2 regions of the Streptomyces sp. NPDC055140 genome follow, and region 1 is predicted to be linked to the other one. Evidence: riboswitches for the same ligand, from Rfam matches in the RefSeq annotation. Region 1 holds a riboswitch; the other holds the start of a gene.

What was found. A riboswitch is a leader RNA that binds a small molecule or an ion and turns the genes downstream of it on or off. The one in region 1 is predicted to bind ZMP and ZTP.
Region 2: linked by a shared signal. The riboswitch ahead of ACWFR4_RS19025 (bifunctional 5,10-methylenetetrahydrofolate dehydrogenase/5,10-methenyltetrahydrofolate cyclohydrolase) and the one ahead of ACWFR4_RS27840 (glycine hydroxymethyltransferase) in region 1 are both predicted to bind ZMP and ZTP.

The regions. Positions count from the first base shown of each region.
Region 1 covers NZ_JBSGTG010000016.1:122,428-126,994, forward strand. The annotation lists gene ACWFR4_RS27835 (hypothetical protein) at 1-85, shown strand, start outside; gene ACWFR4_RS27840 (glycine hydroxymethyltransferase) at 166-1,614, opposite strand; ZMP/ZTP riboswitch at 1,677-1,763, opposite strand; gene rocD (ornithine--oxo-acid transaminase) at 1,881-3,107, shown strand; gene ACWFR4_RS27850 (hypothetical protein) at 3,238-4,083, shown strand; gene pdxR (MocR-like pyridoxine biosynthesis transcription factor PdxR) at 4,131-4,567, opposite strand, start outside.
Region 2 covers NZ_JBSGTG010000009.1:79,322-83,888, reverse strand. The annotation lists gene ACWFR4_RS19040 (TIGR01777 family oxidoreductase) at 1-499, opposite strand, end outside; gene ACWFR4_RS19035 (NAD(P)H-dependent oxidoreductase) at 586-1,380, opposite strand; gene ACWFR4_RS19030 (helix-turn-helix domain-containing protein) at 1,478-2,374, shown strand; ZMP/ZTP riboswitch at 2,361-2,451, shown strand; gene ACWFR4_RS19025 (bifunctional 5,10-methylenetetrahydrofolate dehydrogenase/5,10-methenyltetrahydrofolate cyclohydrolase) at 2,474-3,352, shown strand; gene ACWFR4_RS19020 (hypothetical protein) at 3,300-3,875, opposite strand; gene yczR (MocR-like transcription factor YczR) at 3,903-4,567, opposite strand, start outside.

The sequences.
Region 1 (4,567 bases):
CCTGGCCGACAGGCTGCCGGGTCGTCGCGGGACGGGCGGGACCCCGCCCGACGCGGGACCACGGCAGCAGCTGATCGATTCCTGAGGGTCGCTCTCCAGCTCTCACGGCTGAGGGAACGCACTGACCGGCCCGTCGGTGCGGCTGGTGACGGGCCGGTCAAGGGATCAGGTGAGGTCGACCTCCGGGTAGAGCGGGAAGCCGCTCAGCAGGTCGGACGCTCGCGTGGAGACCTCGTCGGCGATCTTCTCGTCCAGGACATGCTGCGCCTTGGAGGGCGCGCCCTTGCTGGTGGTGCCTGCTTCGGCGGCGGTGAGCACGCGGTCGATGAGGCCAGCGACCTCGTCCATCTCCGCGGTGCCCAGGCCACGGGTGGTCAGGGCAGGGGTGCCGATGCGGATGCCGGACGTGTACCAGGCACCGTTCGGGTCGGAGGGGATGGAGTTGCGGTTGGTGACGATGCCTGAGTCGAGGAGCGCGTTCTCGGCCTGGCGGCCGGTGAGCTCGTAGGAGGTGGCGACATCGATCAGGTTGAGGTGGTTGTCTGTGCCGCCCGTGACGAGGGTGGCGCCGCGGCGGGTCAGGCCCTCGGCGAGGGCACGGGCGTTGTCGACGACGGACTGGGCGTAGTCGCGGAACTCGGGACGGCGGGCCTCGGCCAGGGCGACGGCCTTGGCGGCCATGACGTGCGGCAGCGGACCGCCGAGGACCATCGGGCAGCCGCGGTCGACCTGGCCGGCGAGCGAGTCGTCGCAGAGCACCATGCCGCCGCGCGGGCCGCGCAGCGACTTGTGCGTCGTGGTGGTGACGATCTGGGCGTGCGGCACCGGGTCGAAGTCGCCGGTGAGGACCTTGCCGGCGACCAGGCCCGCGAAGTGCGCCATGTCGACCATGAGGGTCGCCCCGACCTCGTCGGCGATCTCGCGCATGATGCGGAAGTTCACCAGGCGGGGGTAGGCGGAGTAGCCGGCGACGATGATCAGCGGCTTGAAGTCGCGGGCGGTGGCGCGCAGGGCTTCGTAGTCGACGAGGCCGGTCTGCGGGTCGGTGCCGTAGCTGCGCTGGTCGAACATCTTGCCGGAGATGTTCGGGCGGAAGCCGTGGGTGAGGTGGCCGCCGGCGTCCAGGGACATGCCGAGCATCCGCTGGTTGCCGAAGGCCTGACGGAGCTCGGCCCAGTCGGCGTCGGAGAGGTCGTTCACGTTGCGGACGCCGGCCAGCTCCAGGGCGGGCGCCTCGACGCGCTGGGCGAGGACGGCCCAGAAGGCGACGAGGTTGGCGTCGATGCCGGAGTGCGGCTGGACATAGGCGTGGCGGGCGCCGAAGAGCTCGCGGGCGTGTTCGGCGGCGAGGGCCTCGACGGTGTCGACATTGCGGCAGCCGGCGTAGAAGCGGCGGCCGATGGTGCCCTCGGCGTACTTGTCGCTGAACCAGTTGCCCATCGCGAGGAGGGTGGCCGGGGAAGCGTAGTTCTCGCTGGCGATCAGCTTGAGCATCTCGCGCTGGTCGGCGATCTCCTGGCCGATGGCGTCGGCCACGCGGGGCTCGACAGCCCGGATCACGTCGAGGGCGCTGCGGAACGCTACGGATTCGGTGGAGAGGGCGGACTCTGACATGACGGACCTCCGGACGAATGGGACCTCCCCTGCTCGAGCGAGGTCGAGAGCAGGAGGTTTCTCGGGTCGGCCCAGGCGCACGGCACACAGTTCACAGGCCGCTCCCCGATGGTCGGTCCCATCCCAGCGCGCCAGTCACGGCCCTGCGGGCCACACTACCGGGCGCGCCGCAGGGCGAAGTTTCCCGGTCCACGATGCGAGCGACGATAGGAAGGGGCCACAAGCCCACGTCTTCGCGCCATCAGAGCTGTAAGAACGGAGATCCCGTGACTGCTGTGACTCCTCCGAATGCCGCAACGGAAGCCTTCATCACCGCGTCCGAAGCGCACAGCGCGCACAACTACCATCCGCTGCCCGTCGTGGTCGCGACGGCGGAGGGCGCGTGGATGACGGATGTCGAGGGGCGCCGGTACCTCGACATGCTCGCCGGCTACTCAGCCCTCAACTTCGGCCATGGGAACCAGCGGCTCATCGAGGCCGCCAAGGCGCAGCTGGAGCGGGTGACGCTGACGTCCCGCGCCTTCTATCACGACCGGTTCGCCGCGTTCTGCACCCAGCTCGCGGAGCTGTGCGGCATGGACATGGTGCTGCCGATGAACACAGGGGCGGAGGCGGTCGAGACCGCCGTGAAGACGGCGAGAAAGTGGGGGTACCAGGTCAAGGGGGTGCTCGACGGCAGAGCGAAGATCGTCGTGGCGGGCAACAACTTCCACGGGCGCACCACGACCATCGTCAGCTTCTCCACGGACCAGGAGGCGCGCGCGGACTTCGGGCCCTACACGCCGGGGTTCGAGATCGTGCCGTACGGCGATCTGACGGCGCTGCGCGGCGCTGTCACCGAGAACACCGTCGCGGTGCTGCTCGAACCGATCCAGGGCGAGGCCGGTGTCCTCGTGCCGCCGGCCGGATATCTGCCGGCGGTAAGGGAGTTGACCCGCGAGCGGAACGTGCTGTTCATCGCGGACGAGATCCAGTCGGGGCTCGGGCGGACCGGGCGGACGTTCGCCTGTGAGCACGAGGGCGTGGTGCCCGACATGTACGTGCTGGGCAAGGCGCTCGGCGGTGGGGTCGTGCCGGTGTCGGCGGTCGTGTCCAGGAGCGAGGTGCTCGGGGTGTTCAAGCCGGGTGAGCACGGGTCGACGTTCGGCGGGAATCCGCTGGCCTGTGCGGTGGCGCTCGAAGTCATCGCGATGCTGCGCACCGGGGAGTTCCAGCAGCGGGCGGCGGAGCTGGGCGAGCATCTCCACGCGGAGCTCGGGCTGCTGACGGGCACAGGCAAGGTGACGCAGGTGCGGGGACGCGGGCTGTGGGCGGGCGTCGACATCGGTCCGTCGTACGGGACGGGAAGGGAGATCTCGGAGAAGCTGATGGCCAAGGGCGTCCTGGTCAAGGACACCCACGGCAGCACGATCCGGATCGCTCCCCCTCTGATGATCAGTAAGGAGGACCTGGACTGGGGGCTCGACCAACTCCGGGCGGTCCTGGCGGTCTGACGGCGGTGCGCCTCCGACACGGGCGGCCGACTCGTGGTCCGGCCACTCATCGGGGCACCCCACAAGGAGGGGCCGCTCACGGGCCGGTCGGCGTAGGCACACCCTCTACAGTCGCTTTGTGCTTGTTGGAATGCTTTGCGCGCTCGGGGCGGCGGTCTGTTTCGGTACGGCTTCCGTGTTGCAGGCGATGGCCGCGCGGGCCGCGGAGCCGGGGTCGGGGTCCGGTGTCGACGCCGCGCTGTTGCTGCGGGCGCTGCGGCAGTGGCGTTATGTCGCCGGGCTGGGGCTCGACCTGCTCGGGTTCGTATTGCAGGTCATGGCGCTGCGGTCCATTCCGATCTACGCCGTCGGGGCGGCGCTCGCCGCGAGCCTGGCGGTGACGGCGGTGGTCTCCACACGGCTGCTGGACGTACGGCTGAGCGGCGTCGAGTGGGGTGCCGTCGGGGTGGTGGTGGCAGGGCTCGCGATGTTGGGGCTGGCGTCGGGGACGGAGGGAGAGCAGGCCGGTTCGGACGCGTTGCGGTACGCGATGCTCGGGACGGCGCTCGGGGTGCTGTTGATCGGGGCGGTGGCCGGGCGGCTGCCGGGGCGGGGCCGGGCGCTCGCGCTGGGGCTCGGCTCGGGGTTCGGGTTCGGGGTGGTGGAGGTGTCGGTACGGCTCATCGACGACGTGTCGCCCGGCGCGCTGCTGAGCAATCCGGCGACGTACGCACTGCTGCTCGGTGGGGGTGCGGCGTTTCTGCTGCTGACCTCGGCGTTGCAGAAGGGGTCGGTCACCACGGCCACCGCGGGGATGGTCGTGGGCGAGACGGTGGGGCCGGCGCTGATCGGGGTGATCTGGCTCGGGGATCGCACGCGCGAGGGGCTGGGCTGGCTGGCGGTTCTCGGGTTCGTGGTGGCCGTGACGGGGGCGTTGGCGTTGGCGCGCTTCGGGGAGGCGCCGGTGGAGGACGCCTCCGCACCGGCCCGGGTCTGACCCGAACCCGGGCCGACCCGAGACGCCTACCGCCCGATGCCGGTCCCCTACGGCAGAGCCCGGCACAAAGCCTCCAGCGCGCTTGTCCAGGCGTGGTCCGGTGGGGTTCCGTAGCCGACCACCAGGGCGTCCAGGGGTGGTTCGGTGGTGGCCGCGTCGTGGCGGAAGCTGGAGAGGCCGGAGACTCCGAGGCGTTGCCAGGCGGCGGCGCGGACCACGGACTGTTCGGTGCCGGACGGGAGTTGGAGGACGGCGTGCAGGCCGGCGGCGATTCCGGTGGCACGGACGTCGGGGGCGCGTTCGGCGAGGGCGGCGACAAGTTGGTCGCGGCGGCGGCGGTAGCGCAGGCGGGCGCCGCGGACATGGCGGTCGTAGGCGCCCGAGTCGATGAACTCCGCGAGGGTCAGCTGGTCGAGGACACCGCACGACCAGTCGGCGACGCCCTTCGCCTCGATCACCTCCCCGATGACGGAGGGCGGCAGCA
Region 2 (4,567 bases), on a different contig from region 1:
GGGCGACCCTGCGGGTGCGCGGGGTGTCCGCCTGCTCCTGCGCCCGCTCCCACGCCTTGGCGATCTCGACGCTGTAGCCCCAGTAACCCGGGACGCCGGCCTCGTCGCCGCCGAGCACGCCGGTCGCCTCGTCGTTCGGTGCGGCGAAGCTGTGGGCGTAGACGGTCGCCGTACTCATCTGCAGCCATACCCTCGGAGGCCGCGCGGCGGCGGCGATGGCCTCGCCGACGACCTCGGCGGACCGCACGCGCGAGTCCATCATGGCCCGGAGGTTGGCCGGGGTGTAGCGGCAACTGACGCTGCGTCCGGCAAGGTTGATCACGACGTCGCTGCCGTCGACGGCCTCGGCCCAAGGGCCCAGGGTCTCGCCGTCCCAGCGCGTTTCCCCGTCGCGCACCGGCCGCCGCGTGAGGACCACGACTTCGTGTCCCGCTTCGGCCAGTTCACGCTTCAGGATCGTCCCTACCTGCCCGGTGCCGCCGGGTATCACGATCTTCATGGAGCCCCCTCATCGTGTCGGCACCACCTTAACGCAGATATTTGAACGCGTTCAAATAGGGGGAGGGCGGCTGGACGAGATGGCCCTCAGACCCGGTCGCGAACGTGCAGGTCGAGTCCGCTCGTGCCCGGCGTCTCCACCCCTGGCAGGAGCCGCATGTCGTGGCCGTAGTCCCCGCCCGTGAGCGACCGGAAGGGGACCGGCGTGGCCGTGAAGAGCGTGTCGAGCCGTCGGGCGTACTCCGTCCGTGCCGTGACGAAGCGGTCGTCGGGAAGCTCGTTCGAGCTGTACACCGCGAACGGCTCCAGCGGGTTCATGCCGGTGAACCAGAACAGGCCGTGCTGGATGGGGTGCAGGACGTCCTCGAGGCTTCCGTGGATGCCTCGATCGGAGAACGCCGACTCGCGCGCGCCGACGGTCACCGACACGAGCGCCCGCCTCCCCGGCAGGGAGCTTTCGCCGTACGGCGGCGGGACCGCAGGACCGTACGCGAAGCCGCTCGTGAAGACCCGGTCGATCCAGCCCTTGAGGATCGCCGGCGCCGAGAACCACCACATCGGGAACTGCAGGACCACCGCGTCCGACCAGCGCACCTTCTCCTGCTCCGCCGCGATGTCGGGCGACAGACCGCCCGAGAGCGTCGCCCGCTCGGAGTCGGCCATCACATGCAGCCGGCCCGCTCCGGTGTCCCCGGGGAAGTCGTCGGCGTCCACGGTCGCCTTCCACTTCATCGCGTAGAGGTCGGACACCTTCACCTCGTGTCCTGCCGTGCGCAGGTGCTCGACCGCGAAGTCGGTCAACGCGGAGTTGAGCGAACGGGGTTCCGGGTGGGCGCTGACCACGAGGATCTTCTTGGGCTGCCGAGACGTCGTGTCGTTCATGCCACCACGTTCCCCCAGGCGCGTCCGGGCAGCCAGCACCCTGGTCAACGGCGGAACGCTCATCCTGGTACTGCGAGGGCCACGCATACTTGGGCCCATGGACGGCGTGAACCACATCGGGGAGACAGACACGGGCACCACCCTCACCACCGGCGGCGCGCAGCATGGCCTCGGTGACTTTCTCCGCGCCCGCCGCGCGCGCGTCACACCGGAGCACGTCGGGCTCTCCGGCGGCCGTCGCCGACGGGTACGCGGACTGCGCCGCGAGGAACTGGCACAGCTCGCCGGGATCAGCGTGGACTACTACGTGCGCCTGGAACAGGGCCGCGCCACCCAGCCGTCCGCCGAGGTCGTCGACGCGCTCGCCGGGGCGCTCGGCCTCGACACGGCCGAGCGCGGGCATCTCGCGACCCTGGCAGGTGCCCGGCAGGGCCCCGCGCCCGAGGCCAGGGTCAGCCCGATGCTGCGGCGGCTCCTCGACTCCATGGCCGGCTTCGCGGCCTTCGCCACGAACCATCGCCTGGACGTGGTGGCGTGGAACGCCCTCGGCGCCGAGCTGATCGGCGGCCTGGCCGCGCCGGCCCGCCGCGACCGGAACAACGCGCGGTATCTGTTCCTCGACCCCGCTTCGCGCGTCGTCCACCCGGAGTGGGAGGACCGGGCGGCGGAGGCCGTGGGCCAGCTCCGGGTCTGGTCGGGGCGCTACTCCGACGACACGGAACTGGCCGGCCTCATCGCCGAACTCACCGCGTGCAGCACGGAGTTCAGGCGTATCTGGGACAGCGGCGAGGTCGTGATGTGCGCGGCGGGGCGCAAGCGCCTGAGGCACCCGGTGGCCGGGCTGCTCACCCTGGACTTCGAGACGCTGCACGTACCGGCCGCGCCCGGCGAGACGGGCCTGGTCGTGCACGTCTTCAGCGCCGAGGAGGGCAGTGAGGAGGCCACGGCTCTCGCACGGCTGACCGAAACCGTTACAGTGGCGGACAGGCCGTGACTGGCGCTGGGGTGGAGAACCACCGGGGAGCGGCCTGACCAAAGGGTCGATGTATGCCGTGCGCCTGGGCGAATGGTCAATGACGCCTGGGAGGCGACCATGTCCCCGACACAGACAGCCCACCTCATGGACGGCACCGGCACCGCCCGGCGCCTCGTCGAGGAGTCCGCGGGCAGAGCGGCGGAGCTGGTGAGGCGCACGGGCTCGGCGCCCTGCCTCGCGACCGTACTGGTGGGCGAGGATCCCGCCTCCGTCACGTACGTCCGTATGAAGCAGGCCCGCTGCGCCAAGGCCGGTATCGAGTCGCGGCGCGTCCAGCTCCCCGCCGAGACGACGACCGCGGAGCTGGTCGCCACCCTCCGCGAGCTGTCGCAGGACGCGTCGGTGCACGGAATCCTGCTCCAGCACCCCGTGGGCCCGCACATCGACGAACGCGCGGCGTTCGAGGCCATCGCACCGGAGAAGGACGTCGACGGCGTCACCATGACCTCGTTCGGCGCGATGGCCTTCGGGCTGCCCGGGTTCGTCTCCTGCACACCAGGCGGAATCATGCGGCTCCTCGACGAGTACGACGTCGATGTCGCGGGGCGGCATGCCGTCGTCGTGGGCCGGAGCGCGATCCTCGGCAAGCCGGCCGGGATGCTTCTGCTCGCCCGGGACGCCACAGTGACGTACTGCCACTCCCGCACGGCCGACCTGAGCGCGTACGTGAGGGAGGCGGACATCGTGGTGGCTGCCGTGGGCCGGCCCCGGCTCATCCGCGGCGAGGACATCAAGCCCGGCGCTGTCGTCGTCGACGCGGGCTACAACGCGGGCAACGTCGGCGACGTCGACTTCGACACCGCGGCCGAGCGGGCCCGCCTGATCACTCCCGTCCCCGGAGGGGTGGGCCCCATGACCATCGCCGTCCTCCTGGCCCAGACGGTCACCGCGGCGTACCACCAGCTCGGCGCGGACCTCGATCGCGCGCTCGTCTGACAGGACCGCGCCGCTCGCGCATCCGGGACTCCTGGTCGGTGGCGGCGTCGAGAAGTCCGGCGGCCGCCACCTCGAGGGCGGCGCGCGGCAGCGGTTCGCACTCCAGCGGTGCGCCCACCTCGAAGCCGATGTGCCGCACGGCCGTCTCGCCCGACGGCAGCATCTGGAGATATTCGGGCCCGTCGGGTTCCTCGCGGCCCAGGAGGAACTCGACGGTCAGCCGCGTTCCGGCGGCGATCCGCGCGGATCCGGCCTGCGGTTCACAGCCGTTCAGCGTGAACTCCCGCTCGTACGGGCCCGTCGGCGGCGCCACCAGGAGCCACCGGGCGAACTCGGCGGCCCGCGGCGCGCCTTGGCCCAGTGGCAGGCGCCCGAGGAAGTACGCGTCGAACCACCAGCCGCCGTTCCCATCCACGCCGAGGGCGATCCACAGGTCCTCGGCGGGCCGGCCGGGGTAGTGGGACCCGCGCCAAGCGAGGCGAAAGAGCGGACCTGTCCCGGGACGCTCACCTCCGCACGCCATCCAGCGATCTCCTTCATCCTCTGTGGCTCAGGCGACCCAGTGCGGCCGTCGCGCGGTGGACGCCGACGGAAGGCCGGCCGCGAGCGCGGTCGCCATGCGGTGGACGGCTTCGCGCAGGGTGTCCGCCGGGGTCGTGTACGGGATGCGCATCCGCTGCTCGAAGATGCCGGGGTCGGTGGCGAAGCAGGCGCCGCTCTCGATCCGGACGCCGTTGTCGAGGGCTCGTTCGGACAGCGCGGAGGCCACCGGTTCACCCAGGTCGACCCACAACGACAGGCCTCCGGGCGGCAGTTGCCAGGTCCAGTGCGGCATGCGCTCGGTCAGTGCGGCGGCCAACGCGGCGCGCTGCAACCGTAGTTGCTCAAGTCGGGGCGACAGAAGCCCGTCGGCCCGGTCCAGGAGGGCGAGGGCCAGGAGCTGGTCGACGACCGATCCGCCCATGTCGGTGGCCACGCGCTGGCCCGCGAGTTCGGTGACGAGCCGTGCGGGCGCGCGCAGCCAGCCGATGCGCAGGCCGCCCCAATGGGTCTTGCTCATCGAGCCGATGCTGATGACCTGGCCGGTGCCACCCTTCGCGGCGTGGGAGGCGAAGGGAGGCGGCGGGGGGACGTCGAGCGCGAGGTCGGCCAGCGTCTCGTCGATGACCAGCCAGGTACCGGAGCGCTCCGCCGCGCGCAGGACGTGCGCCCGCT